4 regions of the Kitasatospora sp. NPDC057940 genome follow, and region 2 is predicted to be linked to each of the others. Evidence: riboswitches for the same ligand, from Rfam matches in the RefSeq annotation. Region 2 holds a riboswitch; each other region holds the start of a gene.

What was found. A riboswitch is a leader RNA that binds a small molecule or an ion and turns the genes downstream of it on or off. The one in region 2 is predicted to bind cobalamin.
Region 1: it holds a riboswitch for cobalamin, as region 2 does, so the genes downstream of both, ACFVTF_RS30490 (FecCD family ABC transporter permease) here and ACFVTF_RS24215 (HoxN/HupN/NixA family nickel/cobalt transporter) in region 2, are expected to answer to the same signal.
Region 3: it holds a riboswitch for cobalamin, as region 2 does, so the genes downstream of both, ACFVTF_RS35245 (ribonucleoside-diphosphate reductase subunit alpha) here and ACFVTF_RS24215 (HoxN/HupN/NixA family nickel/cobalt transporter) in region 2, are expected to answer to the same signal.
Region 4: it holds a riboswitch for cobalamin, as region 2 does, so the genes downstream of both, ACFVTF_RS07595 (CoA-acylating methylmalonate-semialdehyde dehydrogenase) here and ACFVTF_RS24215 (HoxN/HupN/NixA family nickel/cobalt transporter) in region 2, are expected to answer to the same signal.

The regions. Positions count from the first base shown of each region.
Region 1 is NZ_JBHVPH010000026.1:101,057-108,590, reverse strand. Features, by position in the region: gene ACFVTF_RS30510 (anti-sigma regulatory factor) at 1-288, opposite strand, end outside; gene ACFVTF_RS30505 (GNAT family N-acetyltransferase) at 538-1,017, opposite strand; gene ACFVTF_RS30500 (ABC transporter substrate-binding protein) at 1,095-2,090, opposite strand; gene ACFVTF_RS30495 (ABC transporter ATP-binding protein) at 2,113-2,889, opposite strand; gene ACFVTF_RS30490 (FecCD family ABC transporter permease) at 2,889-3,971, opposite strand; cobalamin riboswitch at 4,061-4,200, opposite strand; gene sodN (superoxide dismutase, Ni) at 4,289-4,684, opposite strand; gene sodX (nickel-type superoxide dismutase maturation protease) at 4,908-5,342, shown strand; gene ACFVTF_RS30475 (CGNR zinc finger domain-containing protein) at 5,384-5,974, opposite strand; gene ACFVTF_RS30470 (amino acid ABC transporter ATP-binding protein) at 6,088-6,885, opposite strand; gene ACFVTF_RS30465 (amino acid ABC transporter permease) at 6,882-7,534, opposite strand, start outside.
Region 2 is NZ_JBHVPH010000017.1:61,124-68,657, forward strand. Features, by position in the region: gene aroQ (type II 3-dehydroquinate dehydratase) at 1-255, shown strand, start outside; gene ACFVTF_RS24200 (AAA family ATPase) at 335-1,186, shown strand; gene ACFVTF_RS24205 (Fpg/Nei family DNA glycosylase) at 1,267-2,076, shown strand; gene ACFVTF_RS24210 (ArsR/SmtB family transcription factor) at 2,096-2,479, opposite strand; cobalamin riboswitch at 2,561-2,775, shown strand; gene ACFVTF_RS24215 (HoxN/HupN/NixA family nickel/cobalt transporter) at 2,805-3,920, shown strand; gene ACFVTF_RS24220 (type B 50S ribosomal protein L31) at 4,023-4,271, opposite strand; gene rpmG (50S ribosomal protein L33) at 4,350-4,514, opposite strand; gene rpmB (50S ribosomal protein L28) at 4,640-4,876, shown strand; gene rpsN (30S ribosomal protein S14) at 4,876-5,181, shown strand; gene ACFVTF_RS24240 (CobW family GTP-binding protein) at 5,178-6,353, shown strand; gene rpsR (30S ribosomal protein S18) at 6,366-6,602, shown strand; gene rpmF (50S ribosomal protein L32) at 6,660-6,833, shown strand; gene ACFVTF_RS24255 (M24 family metallopeptidase) at 6,924-7,534, shown strand, end outside.
Region 3 is NZ_JBHVPH010000039.1:11,111-18,644, forward strand. Features, by position in the region: gene ACFVTF_RS35220 (glycoside hydrolase family 113) at 1-4, opposite strand, end outside; gene ACFVTF_RS35225 (glycosyltransferase family 2 protein) at 20-1,471, opposite strand; gene ACFVTF_RS35230 (hypothetical protein) at 1,555-2,469, opposite strand; gene ACFVTF_RS35235 (glycoside hydrolase family 26 protein) at 2,652-4,106, opposite strand; gene ACFVTF_RS35240 (hypothetical protein) at 4,247-5,275, opposite strand; cobalamin riboswitch at 5,719-5,861, shown strand; gene ACFVTF_RS35245 (ribonucleoside-diphosphate reductase subunit alpha) at 6,053-7,534, shown strand, end outside.
Region 4 is NZ_JBHVPH010000003.1:386,484-394,017, forward strand. Features, by position in the region: gene ACFVTF_RS07575 (enoyl-CoA hydratase) at 1-349, opposite strand, end outside; gene mmsB (3-hydroxyisobutyrate dehydrogenase) at 346-1,188, opposite strand; gene ACFVTF_RS07585 (enoyl-CoA hydratase/isomerase family protein) at 1,278-2,351, opposite strand; gene ACFVTF_RS07590 (acyl-CoA dehydrogenase family protein) at 2,351-3,490, opposite strand; gene ACFVTF_RS07595 (CoA-acylating methylmalonate-semialdehyde dehydrogenase) at 3,498-4,997, opposite strand; cobalamin riboswitch at 5,213-5,404, opposite strand; partial or broken gene ACFVTF_RS07600 (BlaI/MecI/CopY family transcriptional regulator) at 5,655-6,017, shown strand; gene ACFVTF_RS07605 (M56 family metallopeptidase) at 6,146-7,093, shown strand; gene ACFVTF_RS07610 (MarR family winged helix-turn-helix transcriptional regulator) at 7,305-7,534, shown strand, end outside.

The sequences.
Region 1 (7,534 bases), on a different contig from region 2:
TTCGGGCGCCTTCCCGTCGGTGGTGGGGGCGGCGACGGTCACCTTCAGCGAGTCGCCGACCAGCCGGAACTCGCAGGTCAGGACGGAGCCGGGCACCGCCTGCTGGAGCAGGATGGCGCAGGCCTCGTCGACCGCGATCCGCAGGTCCTCGATCTCGTCGAGGGTGAAGTCGAGCCGTGCCGCCAGGCCGGCCGTCGCTGTTCGCAGGACCGAGAGGTAGGCACCCGCCGCGGGCAGCCGGACCTCCACGAAGTCCTGCACTCCGGGCTCGCCGTCGATCTGGGACACCCTCACCTCCTGGGTGACGCGCTGTGCTTCCGGGCCGGTGGCCGCGGCACTGTCTGTTGCTTGGCTCAACTGCTTCGCCCCAACTGTCCAGAGGGGTGGTGCGGTACGTACCGGTCATACCCTTCGCGGGGCGACCGGACGCCGCGTATCCGCCTGAGACCTTACCGCCTTCCGCACGCCGGCCGGGGCTCGGGAGTCACTCATGGTAAGCCATCGCGACGCAGGGTGGCAGGGGTTCGGACGGTCCGTTCAGTGTCCGCCGCCGGCGGCGGCGAGCGCCTCGCCGGTGAGCCGGTAGACGGTCCAGCCGTCCATCGGCACCGCGCCGAGGGACTTGTAGAAGTCGATCGAGGGAGTGTTCCAGTCGAGCACCGACCACTCCACCCGCGCGTAGCCGCGTTCGACGGCGATCCGCGCCAGTTCCAGCAGCAGCGCCTTGCCGTGGCCGCCGCCGCGGGACTGCGGGCGGACGTAGAGGTCCTCCAGGTAGATCCCGTGGGTGCCGCGCCAGGTCGAGAAGTTGAGGAACCAGACCGCGAAGCCGACCGGCTCGCCGGTGGCGTCGTCCTCGGCGATCAGGCCGAACAGCGCCGGGTCGGCGCCGAACAGGGCGTCGCGCAGCTGCTCCTCGGTGGCCACGGCCTCCTGCGGGGCCTTCTCGTACTCCGCGAGCTCGCGGATCAGGGCGAGGATGACGGGAACGTCGGTCACGACGGCGGTGCGGATCATGCCGCGAGCCTACTGCGCGCCCCCGCCTCCGGCCCAGGCCCGGATCGGGGCCCGGGCGGGAGGCGGGGGCAGGCGGGTCAGCGGGCGGGGACGGTGCGCAGATAGTCGGCCAGCGCGGTGATCGCGGCCGGGTTGCGCGGGCTCTCCACCAGGTCGACGTAGTCCAGGACGAAGATCCGGTCGTTCCTGACCGCCGAGACGCCGGCCAGCGGCGGGAAGGACTTCAGGAAGGCGCGCTTGGCGTCGGCGCCGGTCTCGCCGTAGTTGTTGATCAGGATCACCTCGGGGTCGCGCTGGACCACGCTCTCCCAGCCGGCGGTGACCCAGGTGTCCGCGAGGTCGCCCATCACGTTGGTCCCGCCGGCCTTGGCGATGATCTCGTCGGCCGCAGCGAACTTCCCGGCGGTGTACGGCTTGTCCTGCCCGCTGTCGTACAGGAACACGGACGGTCGGCGCTCGGGCTGCGGGGCGGCGGCGACCTGCGCCTTGAAGCCGGCGACCAGCTTGTCCGCCCGGTCGCGGACGTCGAAGATCTCGCCGAGGTTGGCCAGGTCGGTGTAGAGCGCGTCCAGCGGGGACATCACGCCGCGCTCGGTGCCCTTGCCGCTGCGGCAGGACTCGCTGAGCACGTACGAGGGGATGCCGAGGTCCCCCAGCGCCTGCGGGGTGAAGCCGCGGCCCTCGTCGAAGCCGTAGTGCCAGCCGGCGAAGACCAGGTCGGCCTTGGCACCCAGCACGATCTCCTTGGTGATCTCCTTCTTGGAGAGCCACGTGGTCTGCTGGTAGCCGTCCTTCCAGGCGACCTGGTCGACCCGGCCCTTGTCGTCGGGCATCACGTAGCCGGCCATCCGGTCGGCCAGGCCGAGGGCGAGCATCAGCTCGGTGATGCCGACGTCGTTGGTCACCGTCCGGGCGGGCTTCTGCGGGAAGGTGAGCTTGGTGCCGCAGTTCTCCACGGTCACCGGGTAGTGGGCGGAGGCGGCGGTGGCGTCGCCGCTCGGGGCGATCTCGGCGCCGCAGGCGGTGAGCCCGAGGGTGAGCAGGGCGGTGATGGCAACGGCCTTGGTGCGCACGGGGGTTCCTTCGGGGGGTGGGTCAGATCCGGTCGAAGAGCAGTTGGACGGCGCCGGTCACCGGGTGCCGGACGGGAGTGGCCCGGACGCCGAACACCTCGGCCAGCAGGGCGGGTCGGAGCACCTCGGCGGGCGGCCCCGAGGCGACGATCCGGCCGGCCCGCAGCACGTACAGCAGGTCGCAGTGGCCGGCCGCCAGGTTGAGGTCGTGCAGCGCGGTGAGCACCGTCGGGCCGGCCTCCCGGACCAGCGCCAGCACGTCCAACTGGTGGGCGATGTCCAGGTGGTTGGTGGGCTCGTCCAGCACCAGCAGCCGGGGCTCCTGGACCAGCGCGCGGGCGATCAGCACCCGCTGCTTCTCGCCGCCGGACAGGCTCAGGAAGCCCCGCTCGGCCAACTGCTCGGCGCCGACCCTGCGCAGCGCCTCGGTGCAGCGCGCGTGGTCGTCCGCGCCCGGGCCGCCCAGGACAGGACCCAGACCGCGCCGGTGCGGCAGCCGGCCCATGGCGACCACCTCGGCCACCGTGAAGTCGAACTCGGCGGAGTGCTCCTGGGGGAGTGCGGCCACCCGCCGGGCGGCCTCGCGCGTGGTCAGCGCGTGCAGGTCCGCGCCGTCCAGCCGGACGGCCCCGGCGGCCGGCCGCAGCGCCCGGTAGACGCAGCGCAGCAGCGTCGACTTGCCGCTGCCGTTCGGCCCGACCAGCCCGACCACCTGCCCGGCGGCGGCGTCCAGGGTGACGTCGTGGACCAGCCGGGCGCCGGCCAGCTCGACCGAGACGGAGTCCAGGGCGAGATCCATCAGCGGCCTCCGAAGGAATAGCCGCGACGGCGCATCAGCAGCAGGAAACTGGGCACCCCGAGCACCGCGGTGACCACCCCGACCGGCAGTTCGGCGGGCGCCAGCAGGGTGCGCGAGACGATGTCCACCCAGACCAGCAGCAGCGCCCCGGCGAGCGGCGCGACCAGCAGCACCCGGCGGTGCCCGGCGCCGACCAGCATCCGGGCCAGGTGCGGCACCATCAGCCCGACGAAGCCGATCGCCCCGCTGACGGCCACCACCGTGCCGGTGACGGCGGCGGTCACCACGAACAGCTCGCGGCGCAGCCGGTCCGGGTCCACGCCCAGCGAGGCGGCCGTCTCGTCGCCCATCGCGAGCGCGTCCAGCCGGCCGGCGGCGCAGGCCAGGTACGCCAGGCCGGCCAGCACGGTGGCGGCGGCGATCGGCACCGAGCCCCAGGTGGCGCCGCCGAGGCTGCCGAGCAGCCACATCATGGCGTCCCGGGCGGCCTCGCCGCGGGCGGCCGCGAAGACCATCAGCGCGGTGACGGCGGAGAAGCCGTAGGAGAGCGCGGTGCCGGTGAGCACCAGCCGCAGCGGGGTGAGCCCGTAGGCCGTGCGCGCCGCGAGGTAGACCAGCACCATGGCGACCAGCGCGGAGCCGAACGCGGAGGCCGAGATCGCCCACACCCCGAGCGAGGCGAAGGCGCCGAGCAGCAGCACGGCGTTGGCGCCGACGGCCGCGCCGGAGGAGATGCCGAGCACGAACGGGTCGGCCAGCGCGTTGCGCACCAGGGCCTGGACGGCGACCCCGGTGGCGGCCAGCCCGGCGCCGACCACGGCGGCCAGTACGGCGCGCGGCAGCCGGATCTCCCAGACGATCGCGTAGGCGGCGGCCTCCTCCGCCTCCAGCCGTCCGCCCGTCAGCCCGGCGGCCAGCAGCCGCAGGGCGCGGGGCAGGCCGATCCCGGAGGCGCCCAGCGCCACGCCGCAGAGCAGCGAGAGCAGCAGGGCGGCGGCCAGGCCGACGGCGAGCGGGAGGGCGGGTATTCGGCGGGCGGGCGGGCTCGTTGCGCCACTGCCCGCGGCTGCGGTGCTGCTCACGGTGCGCCTTGCCTCGGGCCGCGGGTGCGCGGGGGAGGCACCGGTCGGGGGCGGGTCCGGGCGCCATCCCCTCGCAGTCCACGGCGAGTTGTCGGGAGTTCAGCGGCCGGGGGCGATCGGGCTGGCGCGGCCACCAGGGCCGCGCTCACCGTTGCGGGTCAGCGCCGGATTCGCACCGGACTTCCCCCTCGGACGCCCTGGCAGCATAACAGCCACAAAGGCTAGGCAACCCTTACCGGGCCCGGATGGGGCGTGGACGCACGACCGCCCCCGTCCGGGCTCGCGGACGGGGGCGGTCGGGTGGCGACGCGTCAGGCTCAGGCCTGCTTGGTCTCCCAGAAGATCTTGTCGACCTCGGCGATCAGGTCCAGCAGGGCCTGGCCGGTGGCGGGGTCGGTGGACGCCTTGGCGGCCGAGGCGGCCTTCAGGGTGTCGTTGATCAGCTGGTGCAGCTGCGGGTACTTCTCGAAGTGCGGGGCCTTGAAGTAGTCGCTCCACAGCACCGAGATGTGGTGCTTGACGGCCTCGGCACGCTGCTCCTTGATGATCAGGGCGCGGGTGCGGAAAGCCGGGTCCTCGTTGGCCTGGTACTTCTCCTGGGTGCCCTTGACCGACTCGGCCTCGATCCGGGCCTGCGCCGGGTCGTACACGCCGCAGGGCAGGTCACAGTGGGCGTGGGCGGTGGCGCGCGGTGCAAACAGACGAGAGAACATGGGAGTCCTTCCTTAGATCGTCTTCCCGCGCCCGAGATTACCCTTCCGCACCCGGGGTTTCGCGATCGGGCGGTGGGCCTAGGGCAAAAGGCGGACCCGGAACCGGGGTAATCCGGACATCGAACGGATCGAACGGGGTGACGGTCCGTACGGCAGACTGGGACCGGGCGGTCCGGGAGGAGGAGTCGTGGCGCGGAGCACGGAACCGGCGGGCGCGGAACCGATGGGCACGGAACCCCGGGGGCGGGGCGGCGGCGCGGTGCCGTTCGGGCTGGTCGACGTGGCGGGCCCGTCGATGGTCCCGACCCTGCGCGAGGGCGACCAGCTGCTGGTGCGCTACGGCGCGCCGATCCGGCCCGGCGCGGTGGTGCTCTTCCGGCACCCCTTCCAGCAGGACCTGCTGGTGGTGAAGCGGGCCGCCGAGCGGCGTCCGAGGGGCTGGTGGCTGCTGTCCGACAACCGGCCGGTGGACAGCGACAGCCGCAGCTACGGCCCGGTCCCGGACGAGCTGGTGCTCGGCCGGGTGCTGCTGCGGCTGCGCCCGCGCCCGGCCTGGCTGGCGCCGGGGCGGCGGCTGGAGCGGCTGCTGCTGGGCACCCGGCTGGCCCGGGTGCCGGGCCTGGCCCGCCGCCTGGGCGTCTGGGCGGACGAGCTCTGACCCTCTGAGCCCTGCCCTGCCCTGCCCGGCCCGGCCAGTGCCTAGCCGGCGGCGCCGAGTGCCGCGGCCTCGGCCTCCTGGCGCTTGCGGGCCCGGTACGCGGCGACGTTGGCGCGGGTCGCGCAGCGGTCCGAGCAGTAGCGGCGGGAGCGGTTGGTCGAGGTGTCCAGGTAGGCGTTGCGGCAGGGCGCGGCCTGGCAGATGCCGAGCCGGTCGGCGCCCAGCTCGGTCAGGTGGACGGCCAGGCCCATGCAGGCGACCGCGCTGAAGTGCGCGGTGGCGGTGGGCGAGTTGTCGGCCAGGTGCAGGTGCCAGCGCGGCCGGCCGGCGTCGTCCAGGTAGTCGTGCCCGGAGACCAGCGGGCTGACCGGGTACTCCATCAGCAGGCTGTTCAGCAGGTCGACGCCCCGGATCTCGTCGCCCTCGGCGGCGGCCTCGAAGACCCCGCGCAGCCTGGTCCGCACCGCCCGCAGCCGGGGCAGGTCGGACTCGTCGGCCTGTGCGGCGGCCCGCGAGGAGTCGGAGAACAGGCCGCGCACCGCGTCCACGGACGTCAGGGTGTCGGTGCCGCGCCCGGGCTCCTCGGTGTTCACCAGCCGAACGGCGAGATCGGCGTAAGAGGCGAGCTCCACGGAGGTCCTTCCAGAAGGTCGGTAACGGGCTGATTGCGTCCAGCCTATTACCTGGGTGGGGAAAACGTCGGCGCCCGGCAGGAGCAGCCTGCCGGGCGCCGGTCGGTACGGTTCTACAGCACCTTGGAGAGGAAGGCGCGGGTGCGCTCGTGCCGGGGGTCCGTGAGCACCTCGCGGGGGTTGCCGGACTCGACCACCACGCCGCCGTCCATGAACACCAGCGCGTCGCCGACCTCGCGGGCGAAGCCCATCTCGTGGGTGACGACCACCATGGTCATGCCCTCCTCGGCGAGGCCGCGCATGACGTCGAGGACGTCGCCGACCAGTTCGGGGTCGAGCGCCGAGGTGGGCTCGTCGAACAGCATCAGCTTGGGCTTCATGGCCAGCGCGCGGGCGATCGCGACGCGCTGCTGCTGGCCGCCGGAGAGCTGGGAGGGGTAGTTCTTCGCCTTGTCGGCGAGGCCGACCCGCTCCAGCAGGACCATCGCCCGCTCCCGGGCGGCGGCCTTGCTCTCGCCCTTGACCTGGACCGGCGCCTCCATGACGTTCTCGACGGCCGTCATGTGCGGGAACAGGTTGAAGCGCTGGAAGACCATGCCGATGTCGCGCCGCTTGACGGCGACCTCGCGGTCCTTGAGCTCGTAGAGCTTGTCGCCCTTCTGCTGGTAGCCGACCAGTTCGCCGTCCACCCAGAGGCGTCCGCCGTTGATCTTCTCCAGGTGGTTGATGCACCGCAGGAAGGTCGACTTGCCGGAGCCGGAGGGGCCGATCAGGCAGAACACCTCGCCCTGCTTGACCTCCAGGTCGATGCCCTTGAGCACGTGCACGGAGCCGTAGGACTTGTGGACGCCCTCGGCGCGGACCATCGGCTGTCCGGTGGCGGCGGCCGGGGTCTTGCTCAGGTCGGTCATACGTGACCACCTCCCTCGAGCCCCGGGACGACGTCGGCGCCGGTCTTCGGGGCGGGCTTCCCGGCGAACAGGCCCCGCAGCCGCTGCAACGGGGTGGGCGGGAGGGTCCGGTTGGAGCCGCGGGCGTAGTAGCGCTCGATGTAGTACTGGCCGATGGTCAGCAGCGAGGTGAAGAACAGGTACCAGAGGCTGACCACGATCAGCAGCGGGATGTTCTGGTAGTTCCGGGAGTAGATGACCTGACCGGCCCGGAAGATCTCCTCCAGGGAGATCACGCTGACCAGCGAGGTGGTCTTGAGCATCGAGATGGTCTCGTTGCCGGTCGGTGGGATGATCACCCGCATGGCCTGGGGCAGGACGATCCGGCGCATGGTCTGGAACCGGCTCATGCCGAGCGCGTGGGCGGCCTCGGTCTGGCCCTCGTCCACCGACTGGATGCCGCCGCGGACGATCTCCGCCATGTAGGCGGCCTCGTTGAGGCCGAGGCCCAGCAGGGCGGCGACGAAGGTCGGGATCAGGACGTTGGTGTCCGCGGACCAGAACTCCGGCCCCCACGGGACGCCGATCGACAGCTTGGCCCAGATCAGGCCGAGGAAGTTCCAGAACACCAGCTGCACCAGCACCGGGGTGCCGCGGAAGACCCAGATGT
Region 2 (7,534 bases):
GAGGCGGCCGACGGCAAGGTGCCCGTGGTGATCAACCCGGGCGCGTTCACGCACTACTCGTACGCGATGCGGGACGCCGCCTCGCAGCGCACCGCGCCGCTGATCGAGGTGCACATCTCCAACCCGTACGCCCGGGAGACCTTCCGGCACACCTCGGTGATCGCCGCGGTGGCCTCCGGCACCATCGCGGGATTCGGGCTCGGCTCGTACGAGCTGGCCCTGCGCGCCCTGGCCGAGCAACTCACCACGCGCTGACGCCTGGTCAGCGGCCCGGCGGCGGACTGTGCCCGCCGCCGGGCCGCCGTGTAGTCTCCCCGCTGAGAGGTGTCGGGAGGTGACCGTGACGCAGTACGCCGGGGGTGGGCACGTCCCGCCGCGTCCCGCCGCTCCGCCGGGGCCGCAGCCGCCGGGGGCCGCCGCGCCGCCGCCGGTGCCGCCCGCTCCGGCTCCTGTTCCCGCTCCCGTTCCCGCCGCCGCGCCGCCGGTTCCGGCCGCTCCTGTTTCCGCGCCCGCCCCGGCCGCACCCGCGCCCGGCGCGCCGGTCCCCGGCGGGGCCACCGGGCACTTCGTGCTGCCCTCCGGCACGCCCGTGCAACTCCCCGCCCACCCGCCGCAGCGGCACGCGCCCACCAGCCCGATCGCCGTGCTGCTGATCGGCCCGGCCGGGGCGGGCAAGACCACCGTCGCCCGGTACTGGGCCGAGCGCCGGCCCAGCCCGACCGCGCACATCAGCCTGGACGACGTCCGCGAGTGGGTGCAGTCCGGCTTCGCCAACCCGCAGTCCGGCTGGAACAACGCCTCCGAGGCGCAGTACCGGCTGGCCCGCCGCACCTGCGGCTTCGCCTGCCGCAACTACCTGGCCAACGGCATCTCCTGCATCATCGACGACGCCGTCTTCCCGGACCGCCCGGCCATCGGCCTCGGCGGCTGGAAGCGGCACATCGGCCCCGGCATGATCCCGGTCGTGCTGCTGCCCAGCCTGGACTCCGTGCTGCACCGCAACGCCCGGCGCGGCGGCACCCGGCGGCTCGGTGACGAGGAGGTGGCGCGGATCCACGGCCGGATGGCGGGCTGGTACAACTCCGGGCTGCCGATCATCGACAACTCGTACCTGGACGTGGCCGGCACCGCCGCCGAGCTGGACCGCGTCATCCTGGCCCGGCTGATGGGCATGCCGGTGCGCTGACCTGCGACGATCCGGCGGTGTCGGTACCGGCTGCGATGATGTGCGGGTCCTGTCGAACCACCCCGGGGGAGCTGACGCCCGTGCCGGAAGGCCACATCATCCACCGCCTCGCCGCCGAGAACCGGAAGGCCTTCGGCGGCCGCCCGGTCGAGGTGTCCAGCCCGCAGGGCCGGTTCGCCGACGAGGCCAAGGCCATCGACGGGCAGCTGCTCACCGCGGCCGAAGCCGTCGGCAAGCACCTGTTCCTCGGCTTCGAGGAGGGCGCCTGGGTGCACGTCCACCTCGGCCTCTACGGCGGCTTCGCCTTCGGCACCGGGCCCGCGCCCGAGCCGGTCGGCCTGGTCCGGCTGCGGCTGGCCAACGACGACGGCTACGCCGACCTGCGCGGGCCCAACACCTGCGCGCTGGTCACCGATGCGGAGAAGGCCGCCGTCGCGGCCCGGCTGGGCCCCGACCCGCTGCGCGCCGACGCCGACCCGCAGGCCGCCTGGCGCCGGATATCGGCCAGCCGGACGACCGTCGCCGCGCTGCTGATGGACCAGAAGGTGCTGGCCGGGGTGGGCAACGTCTACCGGGCCGAGGTGCTGTTCCGCCACGGGATCAACCCGCACCGCGCCGGCCGCGACCTCACCCGGGCCGAGTGGGACGCGATCTGGGCCGACCTGGTCGCCCTGATGCACGAGGGCGTCGGCGCGGGCCGGATCGACACCGTCCGCCCCGAGCACACCCCCGAGGCGATGGGCCGCCCGCCGCGCGTCGACGACCACGGCGGTGAGGTGTACGTCTACCGGCGGGCCGCGATGCCCTGCCTGGTCTGCGGCACCGACGTCCGGACGGAGCAGCACGCCGCGCGCAACCTCTTCTGGTGCCCCGCCTGCCAGGCGGCCTGACCGGGCACTGTCCGGCCGGTCAGCCGACGGCCGTGCTGGGCTCGTGGTGTTCGGCGGCGGCGCACGCGTCGAGGAGGGGGCGCAGGGCCTCGTCCACGAGCCGGTAGCGCACGACCCGTCCGTCCTTGTCCCCGGCGACCACGCCCGCGGTGCGGAGCAGCCGCAGGGCCTGGGACACGGCGGGGTCGCGCATGCCGGTGGCGACGGCGAGGTCGGAGACGGCGAGCGGGCCGGCCCGGTGGAGGGCGAGCAGGAGGGCGAGCCGCCCGGGGTCGGCGAGCAGGGAGAACCGCTCGGCCCAGGTGCGGACGTGCGCGGGGTCGCCGATCGCGGCGATGGCCTCGCAGACCCGGTGTCCGTCGATGGTGCGGTGGCCCGCGCGGTCGGCCGGTACGAGATGCATGCGCACATTGTTGCAGGAGGGGGCCTGTGATCCTGGACACCTGCGCAGGTACGCAGCCTTGCAAGGGTGGGTCCTGGCCCCTACGGTGTTCCCCGCCGTGGTGCTCGGGAAGACCGGTGACGGATCCTCAGGGGTCCCAGTCCGGAGCGGCCCTCGCCACTGTGATCGGGCCATCGTGATCGTCGACGATGGAGAGACGTCCGTACCCACGACGCCACTGGGAGCCTCGCGCACCTGGGAAGGCGGGTACGGGACCCCCGTAAGCCAGGAGACCGGCCACGGCATCTCACGAAGTGTTTCCACGAGGTGCTGGAGCGTGACCCGAATGACCTTGCCCGAAACCGCCGCGGCTGCCGAGGCACCGGCGACACCGTCCGTGCTGCCCACGTTCCGCTGGAAGCGCGAGGACACCGTCCGTACGGCCGGGCTGATGGGGGTGATCCTGGCCATGCACGTGGTGGCCTTCGGGACGCTCATCTTCCTGGTCGCGCCCCACAACTACGCGGTCGGCACCCAGGTCTTCGGGGTGGGCCTCGGGATCACCGCGTACACCCTCGGCATGCGGCACGCCTTCGACGCCGACCACATCGCGGTGATCGACAACACCACCCGCAAGCTGATGGCGGACGGCAAGCGGCCGGTCTCGGTCGGCTTCTGGTTCGCCCTCGGGCACTCCTCGATGGTGGTGCTGATGGCCGCCCTGGTGGCGGGCGGCGCGCAGCTGGCCAGCACGCTGATGGACGACGACTCGACCACCCACAAGTGGCTCGGGATGGTCGGCACGACGGCCTCCGGCGCGTTCCTCTACCTGATCGGCGCGCTCAACCTGGCCGCGCTGCTCGGCATACTCAAGGTGTTCCGGGCGATGCGGGCCGGGTCGTACGACGAGGCGCAGCTGGAGGAGCACCTCAACTCGCGCGGCTTCATGGCCCGGGTGCTGAACCGGGCGACCCGGTCGATCACCCGGCCCGGGCAGATGTTCCCGGTGGGCATGGTGCTGGGGCTGGGCTTCGACACCGCGACCGAGGTCACCCTGATGGTGATGGCCGGGTCGGGCGCGGCGGCCGGGCTGCCCTGGTACGCGATCGTCTGCCTGCCGCTGCTGTTCGCGGCCGGGATGAGCCTGTTCGACACCCTGGACGGGACGTTCATGAACTTCGCGTACCAGTGGGCCTTCGCCAACCCGGTCCGGAAGGTGTACTACAACCTGACGATCACTGGGCTGTCGATCGCGGTGGCCTTCGTCATCGGCACCATCGAACTGGTCGGCGTGCTGCACGAGAAGCTCGATCTGACCGACCCGGTCACCGGCTGGATCGCGGGCATCTCGCTGGACAACGTCGGCTACGCGATCGCCGGGCTGTTCGTGGTGGTCTGGGCCGCGGCGATCGCCTACTGGAAGCTGGCCCGGGTGGAGAAACGCTGGGCGGCCGCCGAGTAGCGACGGCCGCGATCAGCGACGGCAGCGAACAGCGAGCAGCGACGGCGCCTCCCCCGGGATCCCGGGGGGGGGCGCCGTTTCGTCGCTGCGGGGCGTTGCCGGTCAGTGCCGGTCGCCGTAGCGCCGGCGGAACCGCTCGACCCGGCCGGCGGTGTCCATGACGCGGGACTGGCCGGTGTAGAAGGGGTGGCTGGCCGAGGAGGTCTCGACGTCGATCACCGGGTAGGTGTTGCCGTCCTCCCACTCGACGGTGCGGTCGCTGGTGACGGTCGACCGGGTGAGGAAGGCGAGGCCGCCGACCTTGTCGCGGAAGACGACGGGGCGGTAGGCGGGGTGGATGCCGGGCTTCATGGCGGGCTCCTTCGGGCGGGCTGGTGGGCTGGCTGGCGGGGTTCGGCTCGGGTGGGGTTCGGCTCGGGCGGGCGGGGTTCAGCGCTCTTCGCGGAAGTCGACGTGCCGGCGCGCGACCGGGTCGTACTTGCGCAGGACCATCCGGTCCGGGTCGTTGCGGCGGTTCTTGCGGGTCACGTACGTGTAGCCGGTGCCGGCGGTGGAGCGGAGCTTGATGACGGGGCGCAGTTCACTGCGGGCCATGGGTGTCCTCCCGGGTTGGCGGGGTGTTCGGGGCTGGGACGAAACCGTACATCGAAATGGAAGTCATTTTCATCTGGTGTAACGTGAGCTCCGTCCTGCCCATTCCCGGACGCCAGGGAGCACCCATGTCCGCCCACTGCCAACTCACCGGCCGCCGACCCGGATTCGGCAACGCGATCTCACACTCGCACCGCCGCACCCGCCGCCGCTTCGACCCCAACATCCAGCACAAGCGCTACTGGCTGCCCGGCGAGGGCCGGTACGTCCGGCTCACCCTCAGCGCCAAGGGCATCCGCACCATCGACACGATCGGCATCGAGGCCGCCGTCGCCCGCATCCGCGCCCGAGGGGGGAAGGTCTGATGGCCAAGCAGAGCAAGATCGCCAAGAACGAGCGGCGCCGCGCCGTCGTGGCCCGGTACGCCGAGCGCCGCGCCGAGCTCAAGCGGGTCATCGCCCACCCCGGCACCGCCCCCGCCGAACGCGCCGCCGCCCAGGCCGAACTCGCCCGCCAGCCCCGCGACGCCAGCGCCACCCGGATCCGCAACCGCGACGCCGTCGACGGCCGCCCCCGCGGCTACCTGCGCGCCTTCGGCCTCTCCCGGGTCAACCTGCGCGTCCACGCCCACGCCGGCCACCTGCCCGGCGTCCGCAAGGCCAGCTGGTGAGCGGCGTGGACGGGATCAAGCTGCCCGTGGTGGTCGTCGCCGGACTGCACGCCGACCGGCGCCGCGCCGCCGTCCTGGAGTTGGCGGCGGCCGCGGTGGACGCGGTGGTCCTCCACCACGACCTGCGGGACGCCTCGCAGGGCGTCGTCCACCGCGAACTGCGCGACACCGGAGGCGGGTTCGACGCCGCCGACGTCCCGCTGGTGAACGACTGCCCCTGCTGCGCCCTGCGCGAGGACCTGCTGCCGCGACTGCTGCGGATCGCCGACGAAGGCCGGTACGGGCTCGCGATCGTCGAACTGTGGGGTGGCAGCGACCCGCACCCGGCCGTCGAGGTGATCGCCGGGGGAGAGGCGGACGGCCGCCACCTGGAGGACGCCGTCGAACTCGCGGGCGTGGTCACGGCCGTCGACCCGGACCGGCTGGTCGGCGAACTCTCGGTCTCCGACGACCTGGTGGAGCACGGCGAGCACACCGCCCGCCAGGACCAGCGGACCCGCGCGGAGGCGCTCGCCCACCAGGTCGAGTACGCCACCACCCTCGCCGTCCCGCGCGCGACGGCGCACACGCCCGGGCTCGCGCTGCTCCGCCAGCTCCACCCCACCGCCCGGGTCGTCCGGCTCGGCACCGGCGCGCTCACCCGGGCCGCCCTCGGCGGCTTCGACGTCGCCGCCGCCCGCGACCGGGTCAACCCGGCGATCGCGCTGCTCCCGCAGGAGAGCGACGAGGCCGGCGTCACCACGCTGGTCTGGGAGCGCCGCCGCCCGTTGCACCCCGAGCGGCTGCACCGGGCGCTGGAACTGCTCGTCCCCGCCGCCCAGCGCAGCCGCGGCCGCTTCTGGCTGGCCAACCGGCCCGACCTGATGCTGGCCTGGGACGCCGCGGGGGCCAACCTCGCCGTCGAGGAGTGCGGGCCCTGGCTCACCTCCCTGCCCGACGCCGCCTGGGAGCTCTACCCGCCCGCCCGCCGGGCCGCCGCGGCCCTCGACTGGCACCCGCTGCACGGCGACCGGGTGCAGCAGCTCAGCTTCACCGCGGAGGGCCTGGACGTCGACGGCGTCACCGGGCTGCTCGACTCCTGTCTGCTCACCGACGCCGAACTCGCCGCCGGCGAACCCGGCTGGAAGGCCCTGCCGGACGCCTTCCGGGACCTGCTCGACCCCGTTCACTGAGGAGCCGTCACTGTGCGTAAGCGATCGAACCCGCCCAAGGACCGGCCGAACCCGTTGTTCGCGGCCGGCATCGAGTACATCGACTACAAGGACACCGACCTGCTGAGGCGCTTCGTCTCCGACCGCGGCAAGATCCGGAGCCGCCGCGTCACCCGGCTCACCGTCCAGCAGCAGCGCGCCGTGGCCAGGGCCGTCAAGAACGCCCGCGAGATGGCCCTCCTCCCGTACGCCGCCGGCGCCACCCGGTAAACCACGACCACCGTCACCACCGTCACCGCCCCGTCACCAGCCGACAAGGAGCCCCCGATGGCCGTCCCCAAGCGCAAGACGTCCCGCAGCAACACCCGGCACCGCCGGGCCCAGTGGAAGGGCAAGGCCCCGAAGCTCGTCCCGATCACCCTCAACGGCCGCGAACTGCTCGTCCCCCAGAACCTGGTCCCCGCCTACCGCCGCGGCCTGATCGACCCGGAGGGGGCGTAGCGACCACGGAGGGGGCGTGCGGGGGTGGGGTCGCGCCCTGTCGGGGGTTCTCGGCGGGCGGATCGGAGTGGGGGTTCGTAGGCTCGACGCATGTCTGATGCGTACGCGGGTCGGCGGGAGCGGGTGAGGGAGCACTGCAGTGCGGCCGGGGCCGATGCGGCGCTGATCACCCGGGCGGCGAACGTGCGGTATCTGACGGGCTGCGCGCCCTGCGGGGCGACGCTGCTGCTGACCCGGGAGCGGGTGCTGCTGGCAGTGCCGGACGATCTGCCGGCGGACGACACCGGGGAACACCTGATCGCGCCGGACGTCACCCAGATGCCGGTGGCGGCCGCGGCGGACACCGCCCTGGCGGCGGCCGCCGCCGCCACGCGACTGGGCGTGGCGGACCTCGCGGTGGAGGAGCACGACCTGACCGTCAGCCGCCACCGCGCGGTGGCGAGCCTGGTGGAGGGCGCCCGGCTGGCCGACCTGGGGCAGGTGGTCGAGCGGCTGCGGGTGGTCAAGGACGAGCACGAGATCGCCGACCTGCGGATCGCCGCCGAGATCGCCGACCAGGCGCTCGGCGAGCTGCTGGAGTCGATCCTGGTCGGCCGCACCGAACGGCACCTGGCGATGGAGCTGGAACGCCGGATGATCGACCACGGCGCGGACCGGGCGGCCTACCCGGTGTCCGTCGGCACCGGCAGCCACTCCGGCCA
Region 3 (7,534 bases), on a different contig from region 2:
TCACAGCGGTGACCTCCGATCAGGCCGGCTTGGCGATGACGACGAACTTGTTCTCCTCGCCCTTGAGGAACTTGACCAGCCCGCGCAGGCCGCCCCAGCCCTCCAGGAAGGAGAACAGCGGGATGGCCGCCACCACGACGATCGGCTCCCACCACTTGCGCCGGTGGTTCGCCGAGGCGACGACGTTCAGGCGCAGGCCCTCCCAGTACGTCCAGATGACGTAGGCGAAGTTGATCGACCAGACCAGCACCACGGACTGGGTGACCGGGGAGGTGTTCCAGGTGCCGGTGAACCAGGCGACCAGCAGCACCAGGCCGACGTGCTGGAGCGGGCCGAGCACCCAGCTGACCATGCCCATCCCGATGAACAGCCGGTACCGCAGCGGGATCGTCCTGTTGAAGCAGAGCGCGACCAGGCCCCAGGCCCAGCGCTCGCGCTGCTTGAGGAAGTCCTTGACGCCGGCCGGCGAGGCGCCGTAGCAGCGCCCGTTGAACCAGTCGCTGCGGCCCGGGTAGCGCTGGCAGAAGTTCAGCGCCATCTGGGCGTCCTCGACGATGGTCTTCGGGCCGAAGTCCCAGCCGATGGTGGCCTCCACCGAGGAACGCATCAGGAGCAGTTCGCCGTGCACGCCGGCGATCGGGGTGCCGGTGCCGGTCATCGCGCGGAAGCGGGCGATGTCGTCGGCCGGGCGGATCGCGTCGGCGAGCCAGGTGAAGGTGGAGACGGCGTTCTCCCGCGGGTACGTCAGGATGCCCTGCGCCATGTGCTTGGCGTCGTCCCCGGCCCGGCGCTGCCGGTTGACGAACTGCGCGACGGCGGCGGCGGTGTCCGGGCCGACGCCGGTGTCGTCGTCCATGTGCAGCACCCAGACGTCGTCCTCGGCCTCGCCCTCCTCGATCCGCAGCTCGTGCGAGTAGTGGTTGGCGCGGGCCTTGAACTTGGTGCCGTTGGCCGTCTCGTAGGCCTTCGGCACGGTCACCACCCGGATCAGCGGGTTGCGGGCGGCCAGCCCGTCGATCTTCTCGGCGGCCGCGCAGCCCTCCTCGGTGAGGACGTCCACCCGCATCCACGGGAAGTAGGCCGGCAGGTGCTCGACGTACGAGAGCACCGAGCGCTCCAGCGCCGGATAGGTGTCGTGGCGGCCGATGGTCGGCACCAGCACGATCAGGAAGTCGTCCTCGACCGGCACGGCCGGCGTCATCCGGCTCACCTGGCGCAGCCGGCGGCGGACCATCAGCACGCCCTGGAAGCCGATCAGGACGCCGAACACCGGCATCCCCCACAGGATGGTGATCGTCCAGCCGAGCGGGGTGGGGTTGGGCACGTAGGCCCAGACCGAGAAGGCGAAGATGACCGTGAAGGAGAAGTAGAACGGGAGGACCCGGGGCTTCCACGACATCTGTCGCTCGGCGAGCCGGGCGGCCTCGCGGGACGTGGTGAGCACCGTCCGTGCGGGGGCTGTCGATGGCATGGCGAAAGTCGCTCCTCGTCTGGTGTCCGGCCGATCCCTTGCAGGAGCCGGGTCGTTCGTGGGCGGTCCGGGGCTGCGGAGGTTCAGGCCTGCGGCGGGCGGTCCTGCGGCGGGCGGTCGGCCGGCGGGCGGTCGGCCGGGGGCACGACCGGGCCGGGGGCGACCGGACCGGGCGTCACCGGCGGCGCGGCGGGCCACGGCTGCTGGGCGAGCGTCGACGGGTGCGGGGCCGGCTGGGCGGGCTGCTGCTGCTGCGCGTACGGCACCGGCTGCGAAGGCTGGGCCGGCGCCGGCTGCGGCCAGGCAGTGGGTTGCGACTGCGGCTGCGGGGTCGGGGGCTGCTGCGGCCACGCGGGCTGCGGCTGCTGCTGGAACGGCGGCTGCGCCGGCCAGGCGGCCTGCTGCTGTTGCTGTTGCTGCTGCTGCTGTTGCTGCGGCCAGGCGGGCTGGTGCTGGAACGGCGGCTGCTGGAACGGCTGCCGGCCCGGGGCCGGCTCGGCCGGGATCGTCTGCAGCAGCGACCAGTGCACCTGGCCGCCCGGCGCCGCGGCGGCCTCCGGTGCCCGCTGCTCCCGCCACTTCAGCCGGGCCAGCAGCAGGATCAGCGCCGCGGTGACGGCCACGCCGAGCGCGAAGGTCGCAAGCTTGAGCCCGCCCTCGGTGGTGCTGGTGAACCACTCCCGCTGCGGCTTGTCCAGCAGCGCGCCGGTCAGGCTGCGCACCCGGTTGTACCCCTCGACCAGCGCGACGCCGGCCGCCACCCCGAGCGCCCAGCCGCGCCCGCGCAGCAGCAGGATTCCCGAAAGCAGGTAGATCAGGCCGTAGTTGAGGCTGCCGGTCTCGGCGTCCACCGAGGTGCCGCCGTAGTAGAAGATGCCTTTGAGGTAGGTCGCGAACCCGACCTGGCCGAAGCAGTTGTACGCCGCCCAAGCGAGCAGCACCGCGCCCCAGCCGACGGCGATGCCGCCGGCCGCGCGCATCGCACGCACCTGTCCCATCCCGCACCCCCGCCCCGCCGGGCCCGTCCCGGCGTCAGCCCCTCGGCTTCGCCGCCACAGGATGCCACACGGCACAACGGACACGGTATTCCAGCCGTTCAAGGGAATTCGGCGCTGTAGCGCACCTCACGGCGCCCGGTTCGACGGGCCTGCGGGGCCGCTCGGCGGACCTGCGGAACGGCTCAACGAACGTGCAGGCCACCCCAGTCGACGTTCGCGCCGAACGGCCCGGCGCCGCCGGTGAGCGCCAGCGGGCTGTGGTAGGTGGCGTTGACGTCCGCGCCGGAGTTGCGCGGCTGATCCGGCGTCAGGTTGTCCGAGGTGAGCGACTGCCCCCAGACCGTCCAGATCGTCCAGGGCGTGCGCCGCAGCGTGTCCGGCTGGCGGGAGTTGACCGGGACGGCGAAGGACTCGGCCAGGATCCGCGGCTTGTCGTAGCCGGCGAGCCCGTCGTAGTACCGCTTGGTCCACACCTCGCCGGTGCCGATCGGGTGCGCGGGGCTGCCGCTGTAGTCGTCCACCCCGACCACGTCGACGTACTGCGAGCCCGGGTAGTAGTCCCACGGGTCCGCGCCGGGGGCTCCGTCCCAGGACACCGGCGTCCAGACGAACAGCAGGTTGTGCAGGCCCCTGGTCTCCACCAGGTAGCGGTAGGTGATCCGCCACAGCGCCTGGTAGTCGGCCGGCTTCTGGCCCGACCACCAGAACCTGCGGGAGCAGTCCTGCACGTTCATCTCGTGGTACGGGCGCAGCAGCACCGGCACGTCGTGGGCGGCCAGGTACTCCAGGTGGTCGGCCAGGTAGGACAGGTCGGTCATCAGCGCGCGGTACTCGGGCGTGTCGTGCGCGCTGTCGACGACCCGGCCGAACCAGCCCTTGTCCTTCGCGGCCGGGGAGTTCGAACAGAGCACCTGCTCGAAGGACTTGACGTCCGAACCGGGGTAGGGCTGGTGGAAGGACATGCCGACGATCCCGGCCGGCCCCCCGCCGTTGTCGGGCAGTTCGGTGGTGGTGCCGTCGCAGTTGCGCTGGACGCCGGCCGTGCCGTACGTGCCGTCGTCGGCGCGCGGGTGACCGGACCAGACGGCGGAGAGCAGGTCGACGGCGTCGTCGGTGTACTGCCAGCCGGGCCGGCAGGTGGGCCACCGTCCGGCCGAGTAGGAGCGCGGGTCGCCGACGCCCCAGCCGGTCTGGCCGTAGCCGGGGCCGAGGTCGGTCTCGACGAAGCCGGGCAGCTTGCCGGTGAGGTCGGCGGCCTTCTTGTAGTAGTAGCCGACCTGCTTGGTGCCGCGGTAGTCGCCGTACTCGGGGTTGTTGCGCTCGTTGTGCGCCTCGACGTGCTGGCCGATCACCGTCCCGCCGCTCTGCCCGGTGCGGGCCCGGCCCTCCAGGTCGGCGAGCAGCTGCTGGACGGCCCGGGCGTTCGGCGAGGCCTGCGGGTCCCGGGCGAGCAGGTCCCGGCCGACCTCCGGCGGCAGGGTGCGGCCGGGGAGGCCGACCGTCACCGGGACGCGGGCGGGCCGTTCGCCGTCGGCCCGGCCGTCGCGCTGCAACAGCGCCACGGCGCCCGCGGCCACCACGACCCCGGCCGCGGCCAGGACGGCGGGCTTGCCGCGCAGGGCTCTGGGCAGGGCCACGGACCGCTCCTCCGGTTGCTCGCCGGCACCGGCCCAGGCGGACACAACCGGAACACTCGTGCGAATGACTGCCCCGAGAGCCTGCCACACTCCCCCGGCACCGGCGAGCGAACCCGCCGGTGCCGGGGTGTCACGGCGGATCAGCCGGCCGCGGCGGCCCCCGGCGCCCCCGGCGCGGCCGCGGCTGCGGCCTTGGCGCGCTGGAGCAGCTGGCCCTTCACGTGCTCGCCGAAGCCGGCGGCCGCCGCGGTGGCGGCGGAGTCGGCGGCGTCGCCGCCCTTCGCCGAGCCCTCGACCGTGAAGTAGGCGTACCGGCCCAGGGTGTTGTGCGTGTTGGTGCAGCCCGGGGTGGCGCAGAAGGCCGGCGCGCCCGGCGCGACGGCGCCCTTGAGGTGGCCGGTGTAGCTCTTCATCGAGGTCTCGGCCTGGATCTTGTGGTCGAAGACCGCCACACCGACGGTCACCGCGCTGTCGCCGGAGACGTAGGTCGCCCGGAGCACCTTCTGGCAGCCTTGGTCACCGAGGACCTTGCCGAGCCCGCCGGTCGTCGAGTTCCCGTCCCAGCAGGGCGAGTCCAGCGAGACGAAGGTCCGGTTCCAGGTGGCGCCGTTGACCGTCACCTGGAGCGCGGAGAACAGTGCCCCCGCGTCCTGCGGCGCCGGGTCGGTGGCGGCCTCCCAGATCGGCTTCGACGGGTCGTCCGGCGCGCCGCCCGGGGTGCCGGACGGGTTCCCGCCCGGGGTCGCGGCGGCACTGGGCGCGGCGCTCTGGGCGGCACCCGATGCGGCGGAGGACGGCCGGCTGGAGGCCGAGGTGACCGGCCCGGCGACCGGCTTGTCGTCGCCGCCCTTCGTCAGCAGCACCGCCCCGCCCGCGATCAGTCCGCCGACCACGACGACCCCGACCGCCACGCCGAGGGCCCGCAGCCGGCGGCGGCGCTTGCCGTCCGCCGCGTTGCGGTCCGCCAGCGCCTCCCAGTTCGGCTCGGAGCGCTGCGGCGCCTGGGGCTGCGGGTACGACTGCGGGTGCTGCTGGGGATGCGGCTGGGAGTGTGCCTGCGGGTGCTGCTGGGGGTACGCCTGGGGGTTCGGCTGCCACTGCTGCCCCGGCTGCGGCAGCGGAGGCTGCCCCGGCGGACCGGGCTGCGCCACCGGCGGCGCGGGCGGCACCGGGGGCCCGTACGAGGCCGGCGGCGGCCCGAAGCCCCCGCTCGGCGGCAACACCGGACCGGGCACCACCGGCGGCTGCTGACCGTGCGCGCCTCCCGGCCCGGTGGGAGGCGTTCCCTGCGGACCCTGCCCGGGTGCGCCAGTTCCGTCGCTCACGCGCCCCCTCGCTTCGCTCGATGATCGCTTCGCGAAACGCGCCCCTCGGCGCTTCGCCCGCTCATGCGCCCAGATCGTAGGGCATGCCCCCGGCAACCGGTCCGCCCGGTGACCGTTCCGTATCGAAACCAGGACGACGGGGCCCGGAATCAGGGCGCCAGGGGCTCGGAATCGGGGCGCCGGGAGCCCGGATCCGAGGCGCCCCAAGGCCACGACCCGCCTCCTCCCGGCACCCCCGGTTATCGCTCCGACACACCGCGCCGTACTACATGTGGGGTCGCATCAGAGAGACACCACTAGATGTATGCTCAATCCTGCTGTCGATGCAGGGGAACCCGGTGCGAATCCGGGACTGCCCCGCAGCGGTGAGCGGGCGGCTCCAGCAGCCGCACCGCGAGTCCGAGTACCTGCCGACGGTGTGCGCACGGGCCCTCCCGCAGAGGCCGCGCCAGCACGAGAACCACCTTCCGGGCCTCGCGGGCGGGCCGGGGACGCCACTGTCGCGCGACGCTTCCTGCGTACGTGCCGTGCTCCCCTGCCCCGAACGGCCCGGTACCCCCCGAGCACCACCGCCGATCGCCGCCAGGAGAGAGCGCCTTGACCACCGCTGCCTCAGCCACCCTGCCCGCCCAGGGCACCGGCCCCGCCCCCACCGACCCGACGGTCTCCGACCCCGGTGGCGCGCTCCTTCGGCTGCTCACCGACCGCAGCGTCGATCTCCCCCAGGTGGACCCCGGCCATGTCGCCGCCGCCGCGCTGCGCGGCCGCCACGCCGGCTCGGACTTCGCCGAGCTGCGCGGGCTGGCCGTGGACGCCGCCGCGTCGATGATCGCCGAGGACCCCCAGTACTCGAAGCTCGCCGCCCGGCTGCTCGCCCTGGAGATCGTCGACGAGGCGAACAGCCAGGGCTCGCGCTCCTTCGCCGCCTCGATCGCCGTCGGCCACGCCGAGGGCCTGATCGGCGACACCACCGCCGCCTTCGTCGCCAAGCACGCCGCCGCCCTGGACGCGCTGATCGACGCCCACGGCGACGACCGCTTCGAGTACTTCGGCCTGCGCACCGTGCAGTCCCGCTACCTGCTGCGCCACCCGATCACCCGCAAGGTCATCGAGACCCCGCAGCACTTCCTGCTCCGCGTCGCCTGCGGCCTGGCGGTCGGCGACAGCGAGCAGTCGGTGCGCGAGGTCGCCGAGCTGTACGGCCTGATGAGCCGGCTGGAGTACCTGACCTCCTCGCCGACCCTGTTCAACTCCGGCACCCGGCACCCGCAGATGTCGAGCTGCTACCTGCTCGACTCCCCGCTGGACAACCTGGACTCGATCTACAACCGCTACGCGCAGATCGCCCGGCTGTCCAAGCACGCCGGCGGCATCGGCCTGTCCTACTCGCGCATCCGCTCGCGCGGCAGCCTGATCCGCGGCACCAACGGCAAGTCCAACGGCATCGTCCCGTTCCTGCGCACCCTCGACTCCTCGGTCGCCGCCGTCAACCAGGGCGGCCGCCGCAAGGGCGCGGCCTGCGTCTACCTGGAGACCTGGCACGCCGACATCGAGGAGTTCCTGGAGCTCCGCGACAACACCGGCGAGGAGGCGCGGCGCACCCACAACCTCAACCTGGCGCACTGGATCCCGGACGAGTTCATGCGCCGGGTCAACGCCAACGAGGACTGGTCGCTGTTCTCCCCCGCCGACGTGCCCGAGCTCGTCGACCTGTGGGGCTCCGACTTCGACGAGGCCTACCGCAAGGCCGAGCTGGCCGGCAAGGCCGTGCGCACCATCCCCGCGCAGACCCTGTACGCCCGGATGATGCGCACCCTGGCACAGACCGGCAACGGCTGGATGACCTTCAAGGACGCCTCCAACCGCGCCGCCAACCAGACCGCGCTCCCCGGCCGCACGGTGCACTCCTCGAACCTGTGCACCGAGATCCTGGAGGTCACGGACGACTCCGAGACCGCCGTCTGCAACCTCGGCTCGGTCAACCTCGGCGCCCACGTCGCCCCGGGGGCCTCCGTCGACGACCTGCTCGGCGCCATGGACTGGGAGCGCCTCGACGCCACCGTCCGCACCGCCGTGACGTTCCTCGACCGCGTGGTGGACATC
Region 4 (7,534 bases), on a different contig from region 2:
ACAGCATCGCCAGCTCGCAGCCGCCGCCCAGCGCGTAGCCCGCCACCGCCGCGACCACGGGCTTGCGCAGCGCGGCGAAGCGGTCCCAGGCGGCGAACCAGTCGCCGAGGTAGGCGTCGACGAAGTCGAGCGACTGCATCTCCTTGATGTCGGCGCCGGCCGCGAAGGCCTTCTCCGAGCCGGTGATCACCAGCGCGCCGATCTCCTGGTCACGGTCGAACTCGGTTGCCGCCTGCACGACTTCGTTCATCAGCAGGGTGTTGAGCGCGTTGAGCGCCTTGGGCCGGTCGAGCGTGATCAGCCCCACCCGGCCCTTGCGCTCGACCAGGATCGTCTCGTAGCCGGTCACTTGCCGTCCTCCCTCAGGGTGGTGATGATCGCCGAGAAGTCCAGGCCGGCGCCACCGTCGGCCTGCGCGAAGTCCGCGTACAGCTGTGCCGCCCTGCGTCCGAGGTCCGTGGGCAGGCCCGCGGCGTCGGCGGCCCCGGCGGCGAGGCCGAGGTCCTTGGCCATCAGGGCGGCGGCGAACCCGGCCGCGTAGTCGCGGTTGGCCGGGCTGGTGGGCACCGGCCCGGGGACGGGGCAGTTGGTGGTGAGCGCCCAGCACTGGCCGGAGGCGGTCGAGGCGACGTCGTAGAGGGCCTGGTGGCTGAGCCCGAGGCTCTCCCCGAGCACGAAGGCCTCGCTGACCGCGATCATCGAGATGCCCAGGATCATGTTGTTGCAGATCTTCGCGGCCTGCCCCGCTCCGGGGGATCCGCAGTGCACGACCTTGCGGCCCATCGCCTCCAGCACGGGTCGGGCCGCCTCGAAGTCCGGCTCGGCGGCTCCGACCATGAAGGTGAGGCTGGCGGCCGTGGCACCGATGACCCCGCCGGAGACCGGCGCGTCCACGGCCCGGTGCCCGGCGTTCACGGCCAGGTCGTGCGCCGCCCGGGCGTCCGCGACGTCGATCGTGGAGCAGTCGACGAAGAGCGTTCCCGGGCGGGCGGCGGGGAGCAGGTCGGCGTAGGCGGCCAGCACGTGCCGGCCGGCCGGCAGCATGCTGATGACGACGTCGGCCTCCCGCACCGCCTCGGCCGCGGACGGCGCCGGACGGACGCCGCCCTGCTCCGCCCGCCGCAGCGCCTCGGGTGCCAGGTCGTAGCCGGTCACGGTGTGCCCGGCCTCGGCGAGGTTGGCGGCCATCGGGCCGCCCATGTTGCCGAGTCCGATGAATCCGATGACTGCGTTGGATCCGTTGACTGCGTTGGATCCGTTGACTCCGTTGGGGTGGGTCACCAGCGCTCCAGGGGTGTGGTGGGGGCCAGGCCGAGTTCCCGGTCGCCGAGCGGGGCGAAGTAGCGGGCCACCGCGGCCGGCCCGACGGCGCTCAGCGTCGACGGGTTCCACCGCGGGGAACGGTCCTTGTCGATGACCTGGGCGCGGATCCCCTCGGCCAGGTCCAGCGTGGAGAGCGCCGCGCAGGAGGTCCGGTACTCCTGGTCGAGGACGGCCTCCAGCGGGCCGAGGGTGCGGGCCCGGCGCAGCGCCGCCAGGGTGGCCTTCACGGCGGCGGGCGAGTTGGCGGCGATCCGGTCCGCGGCCTTCTTGGCCTCCGGTTCGCCGCTGTCCCGCAGGCGGTCGAGGATCTCCTCCACGGTGTCGGCCCCGTAGCAGTGGTCGATCCAGGCCCGCCGGCCGTCCAGCACGCCGGCCGGTACGGGCCCGACGTTCCGTTCGAGGGCGTCGTGCACGGGGAGTTCGGCCAGGTCGTCCAGCAGCGCGGGCAGCCGCTCGGCCGGGGCGAAGTGGTCGGCGAGGCCGCAGAGCAGCGCGTCACCGGCGTCGACGGAACCGGCGGTCAGGGCCAGGTGGGTGCCCAACTCGCCGGGCGCGAGGGCGAGCAGGTAGGTGCCGCCGACGTCGGGGACGAAGCCGATGCCGGCCTCGGGCATGGCGACGCGCGTGGTCTCGGTGACGATCCGGACGCTGCCGTGGGCGGAGACCCCGACGCCGCCGCCCATCACGATGCCGCTCATGAGCGCGACGTAGGGCTTGGGGTAGCGGGCGATGCGGGCGTTGAGGCGGTACTCGTCGCGCCAGAACTCCTCCACCGCGCCCGGGTCCGCGCCGGTGGCGGCGCGGTGGATGGCGACGATGTCGCCGCCGGCGCAGAAGGCCCGCTCACCGGCGCCGGTGATGACCACGGTGTGGACCCGCTCGTCCTCCTCCCACGCGTCCAGGGCGTCGGAGATCCTCCGCACCATGGCGTGGGTGAGGGCGTTCAGGGCCGCGGGGCGGTTGAGGACGATCAGGCCGGCCCGGCCCTCGCGGTGGACCAGGACCTCGTCGAGGTCGTTCCCGGCCATCACGCGGCCCCGGTCAGGCCGCGGGCGACGATGACGCGCATGATCTCGTTGGTTCCTTCCAGGATCTGGTGCACCCGCAGGTCGCGGACGATCTTCTCGATGCCGTACTCGGCCAGGTAGCCGTAGCCGCCGTGCAGTTGGAGCGCCTGGTTGGCCACCTCGAAGCCGGTGTCGGTGGCGTGCCGCTTGGCCATCGCGCACAGCTGCGGCGCCCTCGGGTCCCCCCGGTCCAGGGCCGAGGCGGCCCGCCAGAGCAGCGACCTGGCGGCCTCCAGCTCCGTGGCCATGTCGGCGAGCCGGAACTGCAGTGCCTGGGCGTGCAGCAGCCGGGCGCCGAACGCCTCGCGGTCCGCCAGGTAGCCGGTGGCCCGCTCCAGGGCCTCCTGCGCTCCGCCGAGGGAGCAGGCGGCGATGCCGAGCCGGCCGCCGTTCAGCCCGTTCATGGCGATCCGGAAGCCCTCGCCCTCGGCTCCGAGGAGGCGGTCGGCCGGGAGCCGGACGCCGTCCAGCCGCACCTGGCGGGTGGGCTGGGCGTTCCAGCCCATCTTCTTCTCGTCGGGCCCGAACGAGACGCCGGGGTCGTCGCGTTCGACGACGAACGCGGACACCCCGCCGGCCCCCGGCCCGCCGGTGCGGGCCATCACCAGGTAGACCTGGGAGACGCCGGCGCCCGAGATGAACTGCTTGACGCCGTCGAGGACCCAGTGGTCCCCGTCCCGGCGGGCGCGGGTGGTCAGTGCCGCCGCGTCCGAGCCCGCGCCGGGCTCGGTGAGGCAGTAGCTGGCGGGGGTCGCCATGGCGCTGAGGCCCGGCAGCCACCGCGCGCGCTGGGCGTCGCCGCCGTAGCGGTCGATCATCCAGGCGACCATGTTGTGGATGGACAGGTAGGCGGCGATGGACGGGCAGCCGGTGGCCAGCGCCTCGAACACGAGCACGCCGTCGGCACGGCTGAGTCCGGAGCCGCCGGACTCCTCGCGTACGTAGACACCGGCCAGGCCGACGTCCGCCGCCTTGCGCAGCACGTCCACCGGGAAGTGCTTGGCCTGGTCCCACGCGACCGCGTTCGGCGCCAGGTGTTCGCGGGCGAAGGCCCGGGTGGTCGCCGCGATGGCGAGCTGGTCCTCGGTGAGGTCGTGCACGGCGTCCTCAGCCCATCGTCGGGATGGTGAAGCTCGCGCCCTCCTTGACCCCGGAGGGCCAGCGCGAGGTGACGGTGCGGGTGCGGGTGTAGAAGCGGATCGAGTCCGGCCCGTGCTGGTTGAGGTCGCCGAACCCGGAGCGCTTCCAGCCACCGAAGGTGTGGTACGCGACCGGCACGGGGATCGGCACGTTGACGCCGACCATGCCGGTGTTCACCCGGCGGGCGAAGTCCCGGGCCGTGTCGCCGTCCCGGGTGTAGATGGCCACGCCGTTGCCGAACTCGTGCTCGCTGGGCAGGCGCAGCGCCTCCTCGTAGTCGGCGGCGCGGAGCACGGTCAGGACGGGGCCGAAGATCTCCTCCCGGTAGATCCGCATGTCGGGCGTCACCCGGTCGAACAGCGAGGCGCCGAGGAAGTAGCCGCCCTCGTGGCCCTCCAGCCGGAAGTCCCGCCCGTCGACCACGAGTTCGGCGCCCTCCTCGACCCCGAGGTCCAGGTAGCCGCGGACCCGCTCCAGCGCGTCGGCGCCGACCAGCGGGCCGAAGTCCGCCGCCGGGTCGTCCGAGCGCCCGACCTTCAACGCGGCGATCCGCTCGACCAGTTTGGCCACCAGGGCGTCGGCGGTCTCCTCCCCCACGGGGACGGCCACCGAGATCGCCATGCAGCGCTCGCCGGCCGAGCCGTAGCCGGCGCCGATCAGGGCGTCCGCGGCCTGGTCGAGGTCGGCGTCCGGCATCACGATCAGGTGGTTCTTGGCGCCGCCGAAGCACTGCGCCCGCTTCCCGTGCGCGGCGGCGGTGGCGTAGACGTACTGGGCGATCGGCGTGGAGCCGACGAACCCGACCGCCTGCACCCGCGGGTCCTCCAGCAGGGTGTCCACGGCCTCCTTGCCGCCGTTGACGACGTTCAGCACGCCCGGCGGCAGCCCGGCCTCCAGGAACAGTTCGGCCAGGCGCAGCGGCACCGAGGGGTCGCGCTCCGAGGGCTTGAGGACGAAGGCGTTGCCGCAGGCGAGGGCGGGTGCGGCCTTCCAGAGCGGGATCATCGCCGGGAAGTTGAACGGCGTGATGCCGGCGACCACGCCGAGCGGCTGGCGCATCGAGTACACGTCGATGCCGGTGCCCGCGTTGTCGCTGAACTCGCCCTTCAGCAGGTGCGGGATGCCGGCGGCGAACTCCACGACCTCCAGGCCGCGTTGGATGTCGCCGTGGGCATCGGCCACGGTCTTGCCGTGCTCGGCGGACAGCAGCCGGGCCAGCTCGTCCTTCTCCTGCTCGACGAGTTGGAGGAAGCGCAGCAGGACGCGGGCCCGCCGCTGCGGGTTCCACGCGGCCCACGCGGGCTGGGCCTGCGCGGCGTCGGCGATCACCGCCTCGACCTCGGCCCGGCCCGCCAGCGGCACCCGGGCCTGCACCCGGCCGGTGTTGGGGTCGTACACGTCGCCGAAGCGACCGGAGGTGCCGGCGGTGGGCTTGCCGGCGACGAAGTGGGTCAGTTCTCGGACCATCGGGTTCCTTCTCTCGACAGGGTGGGGAGAGGAGGAGGATCGGAGGCCGCCGCCCGTCGGCGGGCACACGGTGGTGCGCCCCTCGGCACGGGCGTACGGCGGCAGCACGGAACGTCAGGGCGTGGACGCCCCGGCGGCCGTGGGCACGGGACGACCAGGAGCAGCAGTGGAGCGGGAGCAGCCCGGAGTCATGCGTGTCGTCTCCATCCTCGTGGAAAACACGGAACACCCGCGGCCGGTATCCTGACTCCCGGATCACCGCACGCCCCCAGGCCTTCCCGGCTGGCTGCCAGTGGCCTTCGTCTGCGAGGACGAACTCCCCGGTCACAGTGGCGGGACCGTGCCGGACTCACACCGGCTTCCCTGACACCGCGGACCTGTCCTCGACCATATAGTTGGACGTCCTAGTAAGTCCAGAGGCCCGCACGCGCGTTGCGCCATCGGGTTCCCGCCGCGCCGAGCACCACGCGACCGGGCGGCGCCCGCGATCAGGCACCCGGCAGCGCCGCGCCACGAGCCCGTAAAGTTAGCTGAGGCACACCTAAGCAACACAGGTCGAGCCCATCTTCGCCATACCGGCGCGGGCGGGCCTCGGCCGCCGGCCGCCGTCGGCACCGGGGGTGTGCCTGCCGGGAGTGTCGGGACAGGGAGAACGATGTGAGGGACGGTCGGGACGCCAGGCGTCCGCACGGGGAGCTGGTCGCGGACGTGCTGGCGGTGCTGTGGGCGGCCGGCGAGCCGCTGACCGCCCAGCAGGTCAAGGAGGCGCTGGACCACGGGCTGGCCCGCACCACCGTGGCGACGATCCTCACCCGCCTGCACGAGAAGGGCACCCTGGTCCGCAGCCGCCCCGCGCGGTCCTTCGCCTACGCCCCGGTGGAGGACGCCGCCGGACTGGCGGCCGGGCGCATGCGCCGGGAGTTGGAGAAGGAACCCCGGCGGGACCTCGTGCTGAAGCGGTTCGTCTCCTCCCTGTCCGAGGACGACGAGGACGTCCTGCGCAGCCTGCTCCTCGAAGCCCGAGCCGATGCCCAGGCCGGGGCCCGGACCGATGCCGGGGCCACAACCGCGACCACGACCACGACCACGACCACGACCGCGACCGCGACCGCGACGGACTCCGGCAGGCCCGAGCGCGAGGACGACGCATGGGCCTGATCCTGGCGATCGTCGCCCTGGCCCTGCTGCTCCCCTGGGCCGCGGCGCCCGCCGCACGCCGCCTGGCCCTGCTGCTCCCTCCGCGCGAGGCCTCGCTCGCACTCACGGGCGGAGCCGTCCTGCTGGCGGGCGGCACCGTCGCGGCACTCGTCGGGCTGTTCCACGTCCCGTTCCTGGCGGGCCTGGAGCACCTGCCGCTGTCCGGCGTCGTCGCCCGGTGGCCGGCCGTGGTGCCGGTGTCCTGCGCCGCCGGGGCCGCGCTGGCCGTCCAGGCCGTACGGCTGACGCTGCGCTGGCGCGGGCACCGCGTGCTCCTCGCCCGCGCCTGGGGCCTGACGGCCGATGCGACGAGCGACGGCGACCTGCTCGTGGTCGCGGGCGAGGAGGCCGAGGCCTTCGCCCTGCCAGGCCACCGGGGGCGCCCCGGCCGCGTCGTCGTCTCGACCGGCATGCTGCGCGCGCTGGGGCCGGAGGAGCGCGCGGTGCTCCTCGCCCACGAGCGCGCCCACCTGCGCGGGCGCCACCACCTGCTGTCCGCCGCCGCCGACCTCTCCGCCGCCGTGCACCCGGCGCTGGCCCGGCTGCGGGTCGACCTCGACTACCACCTGGAACGCTGGGCCGACGAGCAGGCCGCCGCCGCGGTCACCGACCGGCGCACCGCCGCGACCGCCATCGCCCGGGCGGCCCTGGCCGGATCACCGCCCGCCCGCCGGGGCGCCGGGCCCCTGCTGTCCGTGAACACCGGCCCCGTGCCCCAGCGCGTCCGGGCCCTCCTGGGCCCCGAACCCGCCCGCCCGACCGGCCGCAGGGCGCACGCCGCCGTCGCCCTGGTCGCCGCCGTCACGCTCGCGGCCCTGCTCGGCGCGGCCTTGGCCTACGGGCTGCACGAGTACGTCGAGTACGCGGCCCGGGCCCTGAGGGATCACGGCACGGTTTGACGACATCGATGTAGACCAACCGTGCGGGTCCGGGTATGGTGAGGCTCGGCTGACCCGTGCGGGCCTTGGCGCTGCCGCCCTCCGGCGATCAGCAGCCGCGTCCACTCCGGCCCGCGTCCACTCCGGCCCGCGGGCTCGGCGTCCCCGCGCGGGTGCCGCCAGCATGGCCCCGGACCGAGAACACGGCGGCCACCGGACGATGGGACCTGGTGTGTACGACGGGAGGACGGGCTCGACGAGCCCCTTCGAACAGACCGTCTACCTCCTGTCGACGGCCGGCCGGGCGGTCGACCGGCTGCTGGCCGACCGGCTCGACGCGAGGGGAATGGGCCCGGCCCATCAGGCGATGCTGTCCGCACTCGCCCAGTTGGGGCCGCACGGGCGCCGCGACCTCACCGAGCACGCCGCCGCCGCAACCGGGACCGACTCCGCCCAGGCCCT